Regions from separate parts of the Streptosporangium brasiliense genome, predicted to be linked through region 1. Evidence: riboswitches for the same ligand, from Rfam matches in the RefSeq annotation. Region 1 holds a riboswitch; each other region holds the start of a gene.
What was found. A riboswitch is a leader RNA that binds a small molecule or an ion and turns the genes downstream of it on or off. The one in region 1 is predicted to bind cyclic di-AMP.
Positions count from the first base shown of each region.

Region 2: linked by a shared signal. The riboswitch ahead of J2S55_RS25155 (hypothetical protein) and the one ahead of J2S55_RS23665 (C40 family peptidase) in region 1 are both predicted to bind cyclic di-AMP.
Region 3: linked by a shared signal. The riboswitch ahead of J2S55_RS18185 (C40 family peptidase) and the one ahead of J2S55_RS23665 (C40 family peptidase) in region 1 are both predicted to bind cyclic di-AMP.
Region 4: linked by a shared signal. The riboswitch ahead of J2S55_RS26840 (coiled-coil domain-containing protein) and the one ahead of J2S55_RS23665 (C40 family peptidase) in region 1 are both predicted to bind cyclic di-AMP.

Region 1 covers NZ_JAUSRB010000002.1:3,266,686-3,270,888, reverse strand. Annotated here, with positions in the region: gene J2S55_RS23675 (branched-chain amino acid aminotransferase) at 1-425, opposite strand, end outside; gene J2S55_RS23670 (3-isopropylmalate dehydrogenase) at 599-1,645, opposite strand; cyclic di-AMP (ydaO/yuaA leader) riboswitch at 1,814-2,041, shown strand; gene J2S55_RS23665 (C40 family peptidase) at 2,029-2,673, shown strand; gene J2S55_RS23660 (hypothetical protein) at 2,737-2,859, opposite strand; gene serA (phosphoglycerate dehydrogenase) at 3,172-4,203, opposite strand, start outside.
Region 2 covers NZ_JAUSRB010000002.1:3,583,543-3,587,745, forward strand. Annotated here, with positions in the region: gene J2S55_RS25150 (ATP-binding protein) at 1-537, opposite strand, end outside; cyclic di-AMP (ydaO/yuaA leader) riboswitch at 1,215-1,364, shown strand; gene J2S55_RS25155 (hypothetical protein) at 1,603-2,196, shown strand; gene J2S55_RS25160 (alpha/beta fold hydrolase) at 2,368-3,228, shown strand; gene J2S55_RS25165 (hypothetical protein) at 3,276-3,647, opposite strand; gene J2S55_RS25170 (roadblock/LC7 domain-containing protein) at 3,659-4,072, opposite strand; gene J2S55_RS25175 (DUF4388 domain-containing protein) at 4,182-4,203, opposite strand, start outside.
Region 3 covers NZ_JAUSRB010000002.1:2,032,434-2,036,636, reverse strand. Annotated here, with positions in the region: gene J2S55_RS18195 (RDD family protein) at 1-119, opposite strand, end outside; gene J2S55_RS18190 (amino-acid N-acetyltransferase) at 361-1,011, opposite strand; cyclic di-AMP (ydaO/yuaA leader) riboswitch at 1,350-1,500, shown strand; gene J2S55_RS18185 (C40 family peptidase) at 1,593-2,555, shown strand; gene J2S55_RS18180 (LuxR C-terminal-related transcriptional regulator) at 2,752-2,952, opposite strand; gene J2S55_RS18175 (TetR/AcrR family transcriptional regulator) at 3,169-3,786, shown strand; gene lysX (bifunctional lysylphosphatidylglycerol synthetase/lysine--tRNA ligase LysX) at 4,186-4,203, opposite strand, start outside.
Region 4 covers NZ_JAUSRB010000002.1:3,948,600-3,952,802, forward strand. Annotated here, with positions in the region: gene J2S55_RS26835 (fibronectin type III domain-containing protein) at 1-606, opposite strand, end outside; gene J2S55_RS26840 (coiled-coil domain-containing protein) at 1,341-2,312, opposite strand; cyclic di-AMP (ydaO/yuaA leader) riboswitch at 2,354-2,489, opposite strand; gene galT (galactose-1-phosphate uridylyltransferase) at 2,561-3,640, opposite strand; gene J2S55_RS26850 (DeoR/GlpR family DNA-binding transcription regulator) at 3,637-4,203, opposite strand, start outside.

The DNA of each region.
Region 1 (4,203 bases):
CTGTGCCCCGGGGTGGTGGGGACCCACTCGCGATCGGTCTGGACGAGGAGCTCCAGCGACTCGACGAACGCCTCCTCGGGCAGCTCCGGCATGGCCATCCGCACCGCCGACTGGTTGAAGCGGGCGGCGTTGGCGTAGGGCCGGAAGGACGCGATCGCGCCGCTCTCCTGACGGTAGGCCTTCAGGCCCTCGAAGAGCTCCTGGGCGTAGTGGAAGACCGCGGTCGCCGGGTCCAGGCTCAGCGGGCCGTACGGCGTGAGCCGCGCGTCGTGCCAGCCCTCCCCCTCGGTGTAGTCGATCGAGATCATGTGATCGGTGAATGCCTGCCCGAACCCGGGGCTCGCCAGTACCTGCTCACGCTCGGCTGCGGTGCGAGCGTGGTCGGAGAGCTGCACGTCGAAGCTGAGCTTCTGAGCGGTGGTCATGGCGGAGATCCTTCTCTTGAGGCGGTCTGCCCTTGGGTCCATTCTGCGGTGGACCCAGGTAACGGGAAACTACTGCATCTGTGTCGAAAACCGGCACTGCCGGGATAAAACGAAGACGCGCCTGGCAGCTTCTGTGAGCCGCCAGACGCGTCTGGGTGGGGGAGGCGGCTCTGTCAGCCGGCTACTCGGGCGGTGATGTCGTCACCGATCTCGTGAGTGGTCCGGCCGGTCCAGCCGGTGAGCCGCTCGACCAGGTCGTCGGCGACGGCCTGCTCGACCTTGGCGGCCTCGTCGGCCAGCCCGAGGTGGTCCAGGAGCATGGCGACCGACAGGATCGTGGCGGTCGGGTCGGCCTTGCCCTGGCCCGCGATGTCGGGGGCGCTGCCGTGGACCGGCTCGAACATGCTCGGCGCGGTCCGGTCGGGGTTGATGTTGCCGCTGGCCGCCAGGCCGATGCCGCCGGCGACGGCGGCGCCGATGTCGGTGATGATGTCGCCGAAGAGGTTGTCGGTGACGATCACGTCGAACCGCTCCGGCTGGGTGACGAAGAACATCGAGGCCGCGTCGACGTGGCAGTAGTCGGTCTGGACGTCGGGGTATTCCAGGCCGACCCGGTCGAACGTGCGGGCCCAGAGGTCACCGGCGTAGGTGAGCACGTTGGTCTTGTGGACCAGCGTCAGCTTCTTGCGGGGACGGGCGAGCGCCTTGTCGAAGGCGTAGCGGACGACGCGCTCGACGCCGAAGGCGGTGTTCAGCGACTCCTGGGTGGCGACCTCGTGCGGGGTGCCGCGGCGCAGCACGCCGCCCGCGCCCGCGTAGAGGCTCTCGGTGCCCTCACGGACGACGACCATGTCGATGTCCTCGGGGCGGGCCTTGCCCAGCGGGGTCTCGACGCCGGGGAAGAGCTTGACCGGACGGAGGTTGACGTAGTGGTCGAGCTCGAAGCGGAGCCTGAGCAGCAGGTCGCGCTCCAGGATGCCCGGCGGCACGCTGGGGTCGCCGATCGCGCCGAGCAGGATCGCGTCGTATCCGCGCAGCTCGTCCAGGACCGCGTCGGGAAGGGTCTCACCGGTCCGGTGGTAGCGCTTGGCGCCGAGATCGTAGGTGACGGTCTCCACCTTCGTGCCGACCGCTTCGAGCACCTTCAGGCCCTCGGTGACGACCTCGACTCCGATCCCGTCCCCGGGGATGACTGCCAGACGAATGTTGCGCGAATCCATGCAGGCACCTTACCGGTCCGTCTCGGTAATCGAACACCGATCTCACCCATCGGACATTTTCGCGCGTACGGGACCTCATGATCCACAGCAGTCTCGACCCCTGTGATCCCTTTGTCCGCTTTTGCGACGTATTGACCCTTTCGTTAAGTTTCGTTATGGTCCTCTGCATTCGAACCGATGCCTAATCCGCCGGGCCGTCCCCCCTTCGGCCTGCGCGGAGCCGGGGAACCACTTCCGGGACCCACGGCCGCCCAGGACTCCGCGCTTCGCCTGGCGGAGCCATGTCCTGAGCCGCCTTCACGGATCCCTTGGGGCGAATCAGCGCTTCGCGCGCCGTAGGGCGGCCTCCACGCCCGAGCCCGACAGCTAACCCGGCCGGCCCTATGGAAGGAACCATCCTGTCCGGCAAGATTCGCCCCCGCGTCCTGTCCCTGCTCGTCGCCGGCACCGCCGTGCTCGCGACCCCGTCTCTCGCGCTGGCCGACTCCCCCAAGGCCGACTCTCCCAAGGCCCCCGCCCCCGCCCCCGTCACCGCCACCGCGCCGCTCACCGGGCCCAAGCTCAAGGAGATCATCACCAAGGATGCTCCCGTGCCCGCCTGGAAGAAGGCCGTGAAGTGGGCCATGTCCAAGCGCGGCACGCCCTACGTCTGGGGCGGCACCGGCAACGGCGGCTTCGACTGCTCCGGCCTGATGCTCCGCGCCTACGGCGCCGCCGGGATCAAGCTGCCCCGCGTGGCCGCCGCCCAGTACGCGGCGTTCTCCAAGAAGGTCTCCTGGAAGAACCTCAAGCCCGGCGACCTCGTCTTCTTCCACAATCTCGGGCACGTCGGCATGATCACCAAGCCGGGTTACATGGTCCACGCCCCGCAGACCGGCGACGTGGTCAAGGAGGAGAAGCTCAACTCCTGGCGTCGCAGCACGTTCGTCGGCGGCGTCCGCCCCGACCGCACGGGCGTCAAGCTCGCCGCCGAACAGGCCAAGCTCGCGGCCCAGCCCGCCCCCACGATGCTCCAGGCCACCCCCTGATCCCCGGAGGGCGCCGGTCACCCGGACCGGCGCCCCGCGGGTCGGAATGAGAGCCCTACCCGGCTAGCGGGTGGGAGCGCCCCCGTTGTCGCGGCGGTCCAGGGCGGTCTGGAGCGCGTCGGCGGCCTCGTCTTCGGCGTCTTCGGGACGGTTCCAGGGATACATGTCGTACATGGCGATTCTCATCTCGGTCGCATGCGGGCAGGGAGAGATGGTCCGGACTCCGGTCACGGATCGGACCGGGCCTGAGTGCCGCGGGTCCGGATCGCGGACCGGCGGCGCGGGGCCGGCGTGCGCCGCCACACCGCGGCGGGCTGCCGGCCTGCCCTGTCAGGCCCCGCCGCGGCAGGTAATGAGTGCGAGAACCTGGCGCATTTCCTGCCAGGTTACCTGCCCGTACGGACACCGTCCCGCACTCCGTACACACTTCTCACATGCTGAGACGCACAACGGCTGCCGCCCCCGGCTTCCCGGGGACGGCAGCCGTCGCCGTACGCGCTAGTCGGCCAGGTCGACCGAGCGGCCGCTGTCGGCGCCGATCTCGGCGCCGATCACGTCGAGCACGTCGGCCGGGATGGCGGAGTCGACGGTCAGCGCGATGAGGGCCTTGCCGCCCTTCGCGTCCCGGGCCACCTGCATCGAGGCGATGTTGATGCTGTGGTCGCCGAGGATGCGGCCGACGACGCCGACGATGCCGGGGCGGTCGGTGTAGGTGAAGAACGACAGGTGGTCGGTCGGCTCGATCTCCATCTGGTAGCCGTTGACCTCGACGATCTTGGTGATCTGACGCGGGCCCGACAGGGTGCCCGAGACCGAGACCGTGCGGCCGTCGGCCAGCACGCCGCGGACGGTGACGACGTTGCGCCAGTCGGGGCTCTCGGAGCTGGTGACCAGCTCGACGGTCACGCCGCGGTCCTTGGCCAGGAGCGGGGCGTTGACGTAGGTGACCGAGTCTTCGACCACGTCGGTGAAGATGCCCTTGAGCGCCGCCAGCTCCAGCACGCGGACGTCCTGGGAGGCGATCTCACCGCGGACCTCGACGTCGAGCCTGGTGGCGACCTCGCCCGCGAGGGCGGTGAAGACCCGGCCGAGCTTCTCGGCCAGCGGCAGGCCCGGCTTGACGTCCTCGGCGACGACGCCGCCCTGGACGTTGACCGCGTCCGGCACGAACTCCCCGGCGAGGGCGAGCTTCACGCTGCGCGCGACCTGGGTGCCGGCCTTCTCCTGGGCCTCGTGGGTGGAGGCGCCCAGGTGCGGGGTGACGACGACCTGGTCCAGCTCGAACAGCGGGCTGTCGGTGACCGGCTCCTTGGGGAAGACGTCGATGCCGGCGCCGGCGACGCGGCCTTCCTTGATCGCCGAGTAGAGCGCGTTCTCGTCGATGATGCCGCCGCGGGCGACGTTGATCAGGCGCACCGACGGCTTGACCGTGTGGAGCTCCTTGTCACCGATGAGCCCGATGGTCTCCTTGGACTTGGGCAGGTGCACGGTGATGAAGTCGGCCTCGCGCAGGGCCTCCTCCAGCGAGAC
Region 2 (4,203 bases), 320 kb from region 1:
GGGACGGCCGACGAGGAGGGTGTCGATGTCGCCGAGGGCGAGGGCACGGCCGCGGCGGTCCAGGGCGCAGAGGCGGTCGAGTTCGGCCACGGCCTGGCGGCCCGCGTCGGCGGCGTGGGTGACGGCCTCGGCGGCGCGGACCGGGTCGTCGAGGCGGAGGGCGGCGGCCGAGGCGACCACGATCCCGGTGAGCCGGTGGGCGGCCACGTCGTGGAGTTCGGCGGCGAGGCGGTCGCGTTCGGTGATGGCAGCCAGCCGGGGCACGGCCTCGGCGGCGGCCCGGTAGGCGGCGAGCGCCGCACGGTCGGCCCTGCGGCGGCGGTGGGAACGCCCGGTGGCCCACGCCATCGCGGCGCCGCCCGCCGTGAGCCCTCCCGCTCCGACGGAGTCCTGGAGACTCCCGCCGTGCATGACGGCCACGAGGGTGACGGCCGGCGCGGCGGCGACCGCTCCGATCGCCGCCGGCCCGGCCGTGCCGTACACCGCCAGTGCGTAAAGGACCGTGAGGAGCACCGCGCAACCGAGGGCGATCAGCACGGGCCCACATTACTGTCGGCATCGCCTACGGCCGCGGGTCCCGGGCGGCGCTCACCCGGACGGCGGACCCGGGCCGCCCGCCGGATCCGCCGGGACGCCGGGAGCCCGGAGGTTGGGAGAAGCCCGTGGACGGTGGGTGTGGGAGCCGTTGACCGGGCTGGGACCGGTGGCCTTTTCCCGCCGCCGGCGTCGGCGGTGCCGACCTCGTCCCGGTCCTGCGGCGGATGGATGCCATGACCGCGGCTTTGCCCGGGATGGGGACGGGCATTCCTGGATCTTCCGGGGAGCGGGCACAGGCCCGGCTGATGGGTGTTTTCATCGACTCATAGGCGTGTGCGGAGGTAATGAGGGCCGCCGATAAAGGGCCGGCACGCCGGCCGCGGCCATGGCGAGGGAGATCCCGCCCCTGTCCGCCGAGGGGCCGCATTCAGCCGGGAGAAGGGGTGTATCCCCAGCTCAACGGCTTGATCACCGATAAGCCGTTAAGTAACTCTCCTAACAGTTCCAATGGGGTCGGCGTTCCCGGTAGGCACGGTCAAGGCTTGACCAATGGCCTTTTCTTGGCTGTTGAGGTAGATCTTCTGGGGTTTCCATGGGTTTTGTTTTGCTTTGCCCCTGAATGGGGGGTAGTGTCCTATTCGTGATCGGTTGGCGACCTGCCCTTCAATAGAAGGAGCGGCCGGCCGACGTCGAATCCCGGAGGCCCTCAGGGTCACGGGAACCGGGGACCCACTTCTTGGGGTGAATCCGCCGCGAACGTGCGGCGGTAGGGCAACTCCACCGCCCGAATCCGTCAGCTAACCCGGTAGACGAGATGGAGAGGAGATCACCACATGGGGCACCACGCCCTCTTGCCGCCGGCGTCCACCCCGTTGGTGCCGGCCCTCTAAGACTTCCTCGCCGCGTCCGAACGCGGCCCCCCGCCGCGCTCCGCGTAGCGCCAGCACAGCTTGCTACGCCTCTTCTGTCCTGTGAGCGCGTATCCGCCTGCGCCTCTTCACGGCGCACGCGCCTCCCCGTTCCCTCGCGAAAGAGTCTTTTTACCTCATGCGTTTCTCCCTTGGTATGCGTAAGAACCGTTTCGTGGCCGCCGCCCTCCTCGGTGCGAGTGTCCTGACCTCCTCGGCCGTCGTCTCGGCTCTCCCCGCAGCGGCCGACACCGGCGCCTCCACCCCCGGCTCCGGCTCCGGCTCCGGCTCCGAGGTCGTCCTCCTGAAGGGCTCGACCAAGGCCTCCTACTTCTGGGACGACTCCTCCGGCCGCGCCGGGGACACCGGCCTGCCCGCAAGCGGCAAGCCGATGCAGAAGGGCATGATCGCCAGCCCGAGCTGGCCGCTGATGACCGAGGGTTACGTCGTCTACAAGGGCAAGAAGGCCAAGTTCTTCGTCGGCGACCGCGGCCCCGGCGTGCCCTCCAGCAGCGGTGTCATGATCGACCTCGACGCCAAGACCTTCGCCGACCTGACCGGCGGCACGTTCAACTCCGACACGCTCGGTGTGGACGGCAACGGTGGCATGGGCCACATCAAGGTCGACTACGTCATCACCAAGTGGGGCAGCGGCCCGGGCAAGAAGAACCAGCCCGTGCCGTTCTCCGCGGGCGCGTGGGGCCGGATCGACAACAACCCGGCCACCCCGCCGCAGGTGGTCAACAAGTAACCCCGAGGCTCGCCTCCCCAGCGAGACTCGCCCCCGCAGAAGCTCGCCTCCCGCGAAGACAGGAGCGGACGCCCACACCGGGCGTCCGCTCTTGCTCTCATTTCCACAGAATGACATTCTGTCCGGCATGACCAGCATGGCATCCGGTGTGACCGGTGCGGCGGGAGCGCCATGACCCGGCGCGCCCGGGCGAACGGCATCGAGCTCGCCTACGACACCTTCGGCGCGCCCGGAGGCCGCCCGCTCCTTATGATCATGGGGCTCGGCGCCCAGCGCATCCACTGGGACGAGGGGCTCTGCGAGCTGCTCGCCGACCGCGGGCACCACGTGGTCCGCTTCGACAACCGGGACGCCGGGGAGTCCACCCACCTCCACGGCGCCGCCGTGCCCGCCTTCGGCGGCGACGGGCAGCCCCCCTACCTGCTGGGCGACATGGCCGACGACGCCGCCGGGCTGCTCGACGCGCTCGGGTGGGAGTCCGCCCACGTGGTCGGCGCCTCGATGGGCGGCATGATCGCCCAGACGCTGGCGATCCGCTCCCCGCACCGGGTGCGCAGCCTCACCTCCATCATGTCCACCCCCAGCGTGCACGCCGCCCCGCCCACCGAGGCCGCGATGGCGGCGCTCATGGCGCCCGTCTCGCTCGACCGCGAGGCGGCCATCCGGCAGTCGCTGCTGACCTGGGAGGTCATCGGCTCGCCGGGCTACCCGCTCGACCGCGAGCGGATCGCCCGGCTGGCCGGGCTGAGCTACGACCGCTGCTACGACCCGGCGGGGACGGCCAGGCAGCTCGCCGGGATCATCGCCTCCGGTGACCGCGCGCCGCTGCTGAAGAACATCACGGTGCCCACCCTCGTGATGCACGGCGAGGACGACCAGCTCGTGCCGCTGCCCGGCGGGGTCGCCACGGCCGAGGCGGTCCCCGGGGCCAGGCTGATCACCTTTCCCGGCATGGGCCACGACCTGCCGCGCCCGCTCTGGCCCGAGTTCGTCGCCGCGATCGACGAGCTCACCTCCGCCGCCGAGCGTTGAGCTCCGGTACGGCCCGCGCCTCCCGGGGCGCAAGCCGTACCGGAGGATCAGATTTCGAGCTTCTCCTCGATGCCGCGCATGTTGTGCCGCGCGAGCGCCAGGTTGGCCCGGCTGCGGTCCAGCGCCAGATAGAGGAAGAGCCCCTTGCCGCCCCGGCCGCTGACCGGGCGGATCACGTGGTACTGGCCGCTGAGCGTGATGAGGATGTCCTCGATGCCGTCCTTGAGGCCCAGCGACTCCATGGTCCGCATCTTGGCCTTGACGACCTCGGTGTTGCCGGCCGCGGCGATCTGGAGGTCCAGGTCCTTGGAGCCGCCGAGGGCGCCGAGGGCCATGCCGCTGTTGTAGTCCACGACCACCGCGCCGAGGGCACCGTCGATCGCCATCATCTCCTTGAGAGAGATGTCCATGTTGCCCATGTCTTCTCCGATCACTGGGATATCGATATGCGGGACGTGATGGCGGCCAGGTTCGCCGCCGTCTTGCGGCCCTCCAGTCGCAGCAGCCCGAGATTGGTCCCCGGGCGGGCGAGAACTGTGAGGACGATTTCTGGGCCCGCGGCGTAGAAGGCCGCGTAGCCGTTGGTGCCCGAGATCAACGTCTCCTCGAAGGCGCCCTTGCCGGCCATGTCCGTCATCCGGCGGCTGAGGGCCAGCATCGCCGACGACAGCGCGCCGATCTGCTCGACGTCGCCGTTGAGATCGCTGGCTATCGTCAGGCCGTCCACGCTGCACGCGATGCTTCCGTTCACGTCCGTCATGCGCTCCCGCAGCAGCGCCATCTCCCGGCGTATCTCGTCACGTAGCAGCGCCGCCTCCCGGCGCACCTCGTCACGCGCTTCCACGGGCGTCCTCCTTCCGATCAGCTTCAGCGTCCGCAGCCTTATAGGCATCGGAACAAGCTCACCGAGCACCTGCGGCGTGGATGTCCCGTCCTGCGGGGCGGGGAGGGGGTCAAGTGAGTGCCTCCAATGCG
Region 3 (4,203 bases), 1.2 Mb from region 1:
GGCTGCTGACCGTAACCCTGCTGCTGACCGTAGCCCTGCTGCTGACCGTAACCGGGCTGGGTCTGCCCCGGACCGGTATGCGGCTGTGAGGCATCCGATCGATATCCCACAATTGTCACGTCGGGATCATGTTCGCCAGGGGCTCGACCCGCATTGTGCTGTCCGTACTCCGGCTGTCCCGACGGTGTGCGATCGCGGTCGGGATCATCCTGATACGGCGGCTGTCCGGTGCTCACCGCGTCACCTCACTACTTCGACGGCGCATGTGGCCATATGTGAGGCTCACATGCTTGCTGCAGCACAAGGTATCGAGATAGGTATCAACAGTCATCTTTCTGATCGGTAACCGTCAAGGTCACGTCAGCCCTGATCGCGCGTCAGATGGAGCAGCATCCGGGTGTTTCCCAAGGTGTTCGGCTTGACGTGCTCAAGATCGAGGAACTCGGCGACACCCTCGTCATATGAGGCGAGAAGTTCGGCGTAGACCTCCGGGGAGACGGGCGTGCCCTGAATCTCGCGGAAACCGTGCCGGGCGAAGAACTCGACCTCGAAGGTGAGGCAGAAGACCCTGCGGAGCCCGAGTCCGCCGGCGGTGCGGATCAGCTCGGAGACGATCTTGTGACCGATGCCCAGCCCCCGGCAGGCGGGGTCGACGGCGAGGGTGCGGATCTCGGCGAGGTCCTCCCAGAGGACGTGGAGCGCCCCGCAGCCCACGACCGCGCCGGCCCGCTCGGCCACCCAGAATTCCTGGATGTCCTCGTACAGGGTGACCGTGGCCTTCTCCAGGAGGCGCGGGCCGGCTCCTCCGTAGGTGTCGACGAGCCGCCGGATGGCGCGCACGTCCGGCGTGCGGGCACGCCGTACCGTGACCGCGGCCGCGTCCGGAGCGGCCTCCGACCGGCCCAGCGGCCCCTGCCCCGCGTCCACGCCCGCGGCGTCGGCCTCCGGCCGCCCCACGGTCCCGGCGCCGTCCGCGGCCGGGGTGGAGGAATGCTGCGCAACCTGCTCCATGACCGATCAGCGTACGTCCTCGGCGCGCTCGAATTACGGCTCACCCTTAACTCGTGACCCGTAGCCACCAGATGACCCTCAGTAGTTGATTCATGACGCTGGGCTGAAGGTGTGAACGGAGGAGCGGAACTCGCCTTTCACATGGTCATGGAGCTGCGGAGACCTCCGACCGAGCCGCCCCGGCGCCTCATAGAACCAGCTTGGAGCGCATGTCGATCATGAAGTCGCGTGATCTTCTCGTGACATTTCAGTTGTGAAAGCTCTACCGAGTTTGTAGTTCTGGTTGAGCATGAACCTCCAATTGCACTAATGTCCGTGCTCGATGTCAGCGATGTTAAAGCGCTGAACCGCCGAATCCCCGGACCCGGGGAACCGGGGACCCACCCTTTAGTCCCCCGGGGTGAATCCGAGGTGGCACCAGCACCCTCGGTAGGGCTGCCTCCGGCCCGAACCCGTCAGCTAACCCGGTAGGCGGCCGAGAGAGGAGCCTGTTGGTGAAGCGCACGCGTGACCGTGGGAGAGAGCGCGCGGGCAGACATGCCCGCCGTCGAGAACACGCCTCACGTGGACTCACCCGCCGCATGACGGTCATCGGACTGGCGTTCGCCTCCCTGACCCTCGGCACCCCTCTGGTCTCGGCCACCGCCGACCCGCAGCCCGGTCTCCAGGAGCTCGCCAAACAGGTCGAGAAGCTGCACACCGAGATCGAAACGCTCACCGAGCAGTACAACGGCGGGCGGGTCAAGCTCAAGCAGGCGCAGCGCGCCGCCGCGAGCGCCAAGAAGACCCTCGCCGTCAGCGAGTCCGAGCTGGCGGCCCGGCGCACCAAGGCCAGCCTCCTGGCGCAGAGCAACTACATGTCGGGGGGCCTGGGCTCGACCCTCGCCTTCACCCAGTCCGCCGACCCCGACACCTTCCTCGACCTGGCGACCACGAGCTACGCCCTCCAGCAGCAGCAGAACGAGGAGGTCGCCCAGGTCGCCCAGGCGATCAAGGCCGCCGAGCGGGCGCAGGCCGGCGCCAAGGCCCGCACCGCCGAGGTCAAGGACCTCCTGTCCGACATCGGCGCCAAGCGCACCAAGATCGAGCGGCTCGTCACCAGGGTCGAGAGCGACCTCTTCAGCGAGGTGCGCAGCCGGGCCAAGACCACCCGGGGCAACCGGGTGAAGATCAGCGTGCCGGTCGTCGGCAGCGGCAAGGCCGCCGAAGCCGCCCGCTGGGCACTCAGCCAGCAGCTCAAGCCGTATGTCTGGGGCGCCGAGGGGCCCAACTCCTTCGACTGCTCCGGCCTGGTCATGTGGGCCTACCAGAAGGTCGGCATCAGCCTGCCGCACTACACCGGCGACCAGTGGACCGCGGGCACCCACATCTCCAAGGAGCAGCTCCGCCCGGGCGACCTGGTCTTCTTCTACAGCGACCTGCACCACGTCGGGATCTACATCGGCGCCGGCCTGATGGTCCACGCCCCCCAGACCGGTGACGTCATCCACATCGCCTCGATCGAGAACCGGCCCTTCGCCGGAGGCGTCCGGGTCGCGGACTGAGCCGCCGGGCCTGAGGCCGCGGCGGCCGGGGTCTCTGGGATCCCTTGCCGAGGCCGGATCCCTGACCTAGGCCGGATCCCTGACTGGGGCCGCGGCCGCGATCCCCTTGCCGAGGTCACGGGTCGGGCTGCGGGCTGCGGGCCGTGGGTTCCTGCCGAGGCCGCGGGCCGGGCGGCGGGCCGACCCTCCGCAGGAGCTAGATCAGACGGCGGCGGGCGGCCCAGGCCACGGCCTCGATCGCCGTGGCGACACCGATACGGTCGCAGATCCCACGGAGTCTGCGCCGGACGGTCCGGCCACTGATGTCGAGACGACGCCCCACCCGGTCCACGGTGACGCCCTTGGCAAGTTCTGCCAGGAGCACGAGATCTTCGTCACTTAGACCGATCTCGCCCATGCCCAGGAGGCTTTCGCCGCGACGGGAATCCACTTCGGGATATGCCATCTAGAGTCGCTCCCCCCGCACTGAACTCAGGCGTGAGTATGTTGGAATCAAGGCCGCCCGTCAGGAACGGTAAACGCCTTGTTCAAAGGTCGTCAAGCTCCGATCTCCATAGGGGCGACGGACGCTATTGACATAGCGTCCGCTACGTGAAGTACTCATGATATGTCAGTGCCTTTGCGGTTAAGTCGCAGCCAAGCCAAGGCGCGCACCCGCAAGCGCCTGCTGACCGCCGCGGGCGAAGTCTTCGCAGAACAAGGTTTCGCCGGGGCCTCGGTCGACGAGATCGCCTCCAGGGCGGGCCACACGGTCGGTGCCGTCTACTCACATTTCACCGGAAAAGATGACCTCTTCCTCGCACTCTTCGACGAGCACGCCGCCCACCCCCTTGACGGCGTCGGGGAAATCCCCTCCCAATGTGAGGACGACGAGACCGCCTTTGCGGCATTCGGCGACTATCTGGCCGGGGTGGCCGATCGACACACGGCCTGGAGCACGCTGGAAATGGAGTTTCTGCGCTATGCGCTGACCCGGCCGGAATTACTCGACCGTCTGGCCGCCCGCTGGTGGGCCCCCCGTACGGCTGTCGCCCGCCTGGTGGCCCCGCGCTGCGCGGCACACGACCCGGCCGCCGTGGCGACCGCGATCATCGGGCTCTTCGAAGGGCTCGTCACGCAACGCCGCGTCGACCGCGCCGCGGTGCCGTCCGAGCTGTTCGCCGAGGCGCTGCGCTGGCTCATGGCCGGGCTGGCCCGCACTCCCGGAAGAGCGAGGGCGGACACACCGTGAGAGCGGCCGTGAGAGCCCAGGAGCCGACTGCGGTGAGGTCCAGGTGCCAGGCGGTGAAAACCCGGAAGCCGGCGGCGGTGAACGGCTGAGAGCCGGCGAACGTGAGAACCGGCGAACGTGGAAGCCGGCGAACGTGAGGACCGGGAGCTGAGAGCCCGGGAGCCGGGACTCCTCGCGACGGCGCCGGGCCGGGCCGACCGAGCCGGGCCCGGCGGGCGAGAGCCGGAGCCGGGGTCCGGTGGGCGAGACCCGAGGCCCGGCGTACGAGACCCAGAGCCCAGTGCGAGACCCGAGCCCGGCGTACGAAATCGGGACCCGCGTGCGAGACCTGGGACCCGCGTACGAGACCCAGGACCGGCGGCGGGGGAGCCCCGCCGCCGGCCCCGGTCTCCGGAAGGCTCAGCCCGCCGGCTTGAC
Region 4 (4,203 bases), 680 kb from region 1:
GCACATCTCCGGGCCGGGCACGGTGGCCGTGTGATCATAGAGCGTCACGCAGACGGTGTTCCGTCCAGGATTGGCGATCGGCACCATCAGGTCGAAGCCATGGCGGTCGCCTGTCCCCCAATGTGCGACATCGGGCCGATAGGCGTCAGCGGTGGTCCACCAGGACGATGTCCTGTTGTAGACCAGCACCTGGCTGGGCGCGGTGGCCGAGGCGTCGTCCATGGCCCAGCCGACGACTTTCACCTGGTTTCCCCACCCCGGCTGGTGCTCGACCCTCTCCAGCTCGCCGTACGGAGCCGATGCGAGGGTCAGGGACGGGGCTCTGCCCTCGACGAGCTTGCGCACTCGGGCGGGCCGCTTGAACCCCTCGGGTGGCGCGGCGGTGATGTGCAGGTCCACCAGGCCGTCCGGTGACCCCTTCCGCTTCTCCTCCGCCTTCTCCCTCCGCTTCTCCCGCTCCGTCCCCTTTCCGTCGGGCGGCGCCGCCTGGGCGGACGGCGCTGCCCGCGCACCGGCATGCACGACAGTGGCCGTGGACACCAGGAGCAGCGGGATCAGCAGTACAGCCGCGAGTCCGTGGATCTTTCTCCGGAACAACCTGTCCATCCTTCATCCCTTCATCGGGGCGATCTCTGACAGGGAGCCGATCCGCCGTGCCGGGCACGGATGGCTGCGCTCCGCGGCCGTGCAACCGGCTTGGGTCCCCCTCACCACGCACCCCTCAAGCAGCTCCGCCAAGGCCGATCGATCAGGGGCCGATTGTCGCGGCACGCACTGGAAACCGACTGGAGGCCACTGGGACCGCCGGAAAGCCTGTCCGGGCGGCGCTGCCGGCCATGTGACAGCGCGTGCGCTCCAGCAGCGCCGTCCGCACTCTGGGGAGGCTGCCTGGGGTGTCCAGCGACTTCAGGACAGCCGGGGACACAACCCGACAGAGCGTCTGGGAGAGAAGAAGGTAGATACATGGAGGCGTCGCAGGAAGTGCTCAACGAGCACTACTCGCCCCAAGTCGCTGCAAGTCGCCGTGTGGGATACGCCCACAAGCCGGCTGTCCGGGAACAGTCGGGCGCCCCGGCCTGCGCCCGCGCGGCATCGTCCACGCGCGTGGGCAGGTCAAGCCGCTCGGCGGCAAGCAGGAGCGCGTCCTCGCTCCGCCGAGGGGCGGCAAGCCGCGTGACGTCCCGCTTCCGGAAGTGTCGCGCTGCGGCTCGCCGCCCGCATCAAGGTCGCCGCGTGTCCGTCAGGACCGTCGCCACAGCGGCGCAGGCGCAGGCGCAGGTCAGGTCAGGTCAGGTCAGGACAGGACAGGACAGGACGGGACGGGACAGGGCAGCAGGACGCTAGTACATCGAGATGTGCGTGTGGTCGAAGTGGTTGGCGGTGACGCCGCCGCGGTCGGACATGGGACGCCAGCCGGAGCCGGAGTTGATGCGCTGGCGCCAGATCACGTATTTGACGCCGAGGCTGGCCCTGTTCTTGACGGCCCAGGCGGCGATCTCGTCGCCGAGCTTGACGTGGGCGGCCGAGGGCATCGAACCGCCGGTGCTCATCATGAAGTCGCAGGCGCGGCCGAGCGGGTGTTCGCCGCCGTCGTTCACGGCCCGGTAGCAGCCGACCGTGTAGGGCAGGGCGAAGCGCTTCTCGATGGCCTCGCGCATGATCCGGGTGCGGTCGGTGATGTTGTCGGCGCCCGTGGGCAGTTGGGGCGCCCAACTGCCGTCGGCCCGGCGGCCGGAGCCCGTGGGGACGAGCGCGTCGAGTTTCTTCTCGATGGCGTCGATCAGCTTCTCGGCCTCCTTGCGCTGGGTGGCCACCGCCGCGGCCTCCTGGCCGATCTGCTCGGTGAGCCCGGCCGCCTTCTCCGCCGCCTGTTTCTTCAGGTCCCGGCTCTGGGCGAAGCCCTGCAGGTAGGCGCTCTGCTGGGCGGTGAGCTGCTGCATGATCGCGGCGCCGCCCATGTCGACGTTGGTGGAGAACAGCAGGGACGGCAGGTCGCCGGTGCTGCTCTGGTAGCGGAGCTGGGCGATGGAGTCGACCTGCTTGTCGGCCTCCTGGTAGGCGGTCTCGGCCTTGCGCAGGTCCGCCTTGGCGACCACCTCCGCGGCCTGGGCCTTCCTGAGGGACTCGCGCTTGGCGGCGTAGGTCTCGATGAGCGTGTCGACCCGCTTGTTCAGGTCGGCCAGTTCGGCGCGGAGCTGGGACTCCTTGGGTTTGGGGGCCGCGCTGCCCGCGGTCTTGGGCTTGGGGGCCGCGCTGCCCGCGGTCGCCGTGCCGGAGGTGAACGCGAGGACCGAAACCACGGAAATGGTCAAGGCCGCATGGCGACGGAACGTGGGGGATAGAGCCGCCACGACTCTCCTCTCCATCCGCCTACCGGGTTAGCTGACGGGTTCGGGCTGGAGGAAGCCCTTCCACCGAAGTGGTTCACCCCAAGTGCGGTGGTTCCCCGGCTCCCGGGCGACGCGCCCGGAATTAGGCATTTCGGACATCAGGTCCGATGTGTGAGGATAGTAGTGGTAAACCCCAGGTAACGCGACCCCAATCTGAGACTAATAAGTGATCATCCTGTGACAACTTCTCGCAAAAGGCGCGCCGCCTCCTCGGGAAGGACGTCGTTCACGAAAGCCCCCATGGCCGACTCCGACCCGGCGAGATACTTCAGCTTGTTCGGCGCCCGCCGGATGCTGAACAGCTCCAGGTGCGCATAGGAGAGGTCGCGCCCGACGTTCACCGGCGCCTGGTGCCAGGCCGCGACGTACGGCATGACCACGCCGTACAGCCCGTCCAGGCGGCGCAGCACCTCCGTGTAGAGCGGACCGAACGCCGCGCGCTCGGCGGGCTCCAGCGCGCCCAGGTCGGGGACCTGGCGGTGCGGGTAGAGGTGGACCTCCACGGGCCAGCGCGCCGCGGCGGGGACGAAGGCCGTCCAGTGCTCGTTCGAGGCGACCACGCGGATCCCGGCCTCCCGCTCGGCGGCCAGCACGTCGGCGAACAGGTTGCGGCCGGTCCGCTCCCGGTGGCGTCCGGCCGCGGCGAGGGAGAGCTTGGTGCGCGGGGTCACGTAGGGGTAGGCGTAGATCTGGCCGTGGGGGTGGGCCAGGGTGATCCCGATCTCCGCCCCCCGGTTCTCGAAGCAGAACACCTGCTCCACGCCCGGCATCGCCGACAGCTCCGCCGTACGGTCGATCCACGCCTCCATGACCAGCTCGACCTGGTCGGCCGAGAGCGCGGAGAAGGAGGAGTCGTGATCGGAGGTGAAGCAGACCACCTCGCACCGCCCGGCCCCCGGACGGACCTCGCTCAACCCTCCGACCTGGTGGTATTCGCCGATCTGGGAGGAGAAGGAGGGGAAGCGGTTCTCGAAGACGACCACGTCGTAGGAGGCTGAGGGGACCTCGGTCAGGTGGCCGGGGGTCGACGGGCACAGCGGGCACTCGCTCGCCGGGGGGAGGAAGGTGCGGCCCTGGCGGTGCCCGGCCACCGCGATCCACTCCTCGGTGAGCGGGTCGTAGCGCAGCTCGGAGGCCGCGGGGCGGGGCGGCAGGTCCCGCTGGTCGATCGCACCGCGGTCGGCACTGTCCTGCCGGTCGAAGTAGAACAGTTCCCGGCCGTCGGCCAGGTGGGTGATGGTGCGCTTCATCGGCTCAGCGCCTCGCTCTCCTGCTGCGGCTCGGTGATGATCAGCTCGCGCACCTGGGCGGTGAGCTCGTCGCGGGCTTCCTCCGGCAGGCCGGAGTCGGTGATCACCACATGGGCCTGGGCCAGCTCGGCGATCGTGCTGATCCCCACCGTCCCCCACTTGGTGTGGTCGGCGAGCACCACCAGGCGGTGCGCGGAGGCGACCAGCTCGCGATTGGTCTCCGCCTCCAGCAGGTTGGGCGTGGTGAACCCGGCGCGGGCGCTCATCCCGTGCACGCCGAGGAACAGGGTGTCCACATGGAGCCCGCGGATCGCCGCCACGGCCACCGGCCCGACCAGCGCGTCGGAGGGGGTGCGGACGCCGCCGGTCAGCACGACGGTGCGGTCCGGGCGGGGGGAGCGGTGGAAGACGTCGGCGATCCGGATCGAGTTGGTGATCACCGTCAGGTCGGGCACGTCGACCACGGAACCGGCCAGTGTCCAGGTCGTGGTCCCGGCCGACAGTGCGATGGCCGTGCCGGGCCGGACGAGCTGGGCCGCGTGCCGGGCGATCGCCTCCTTCTC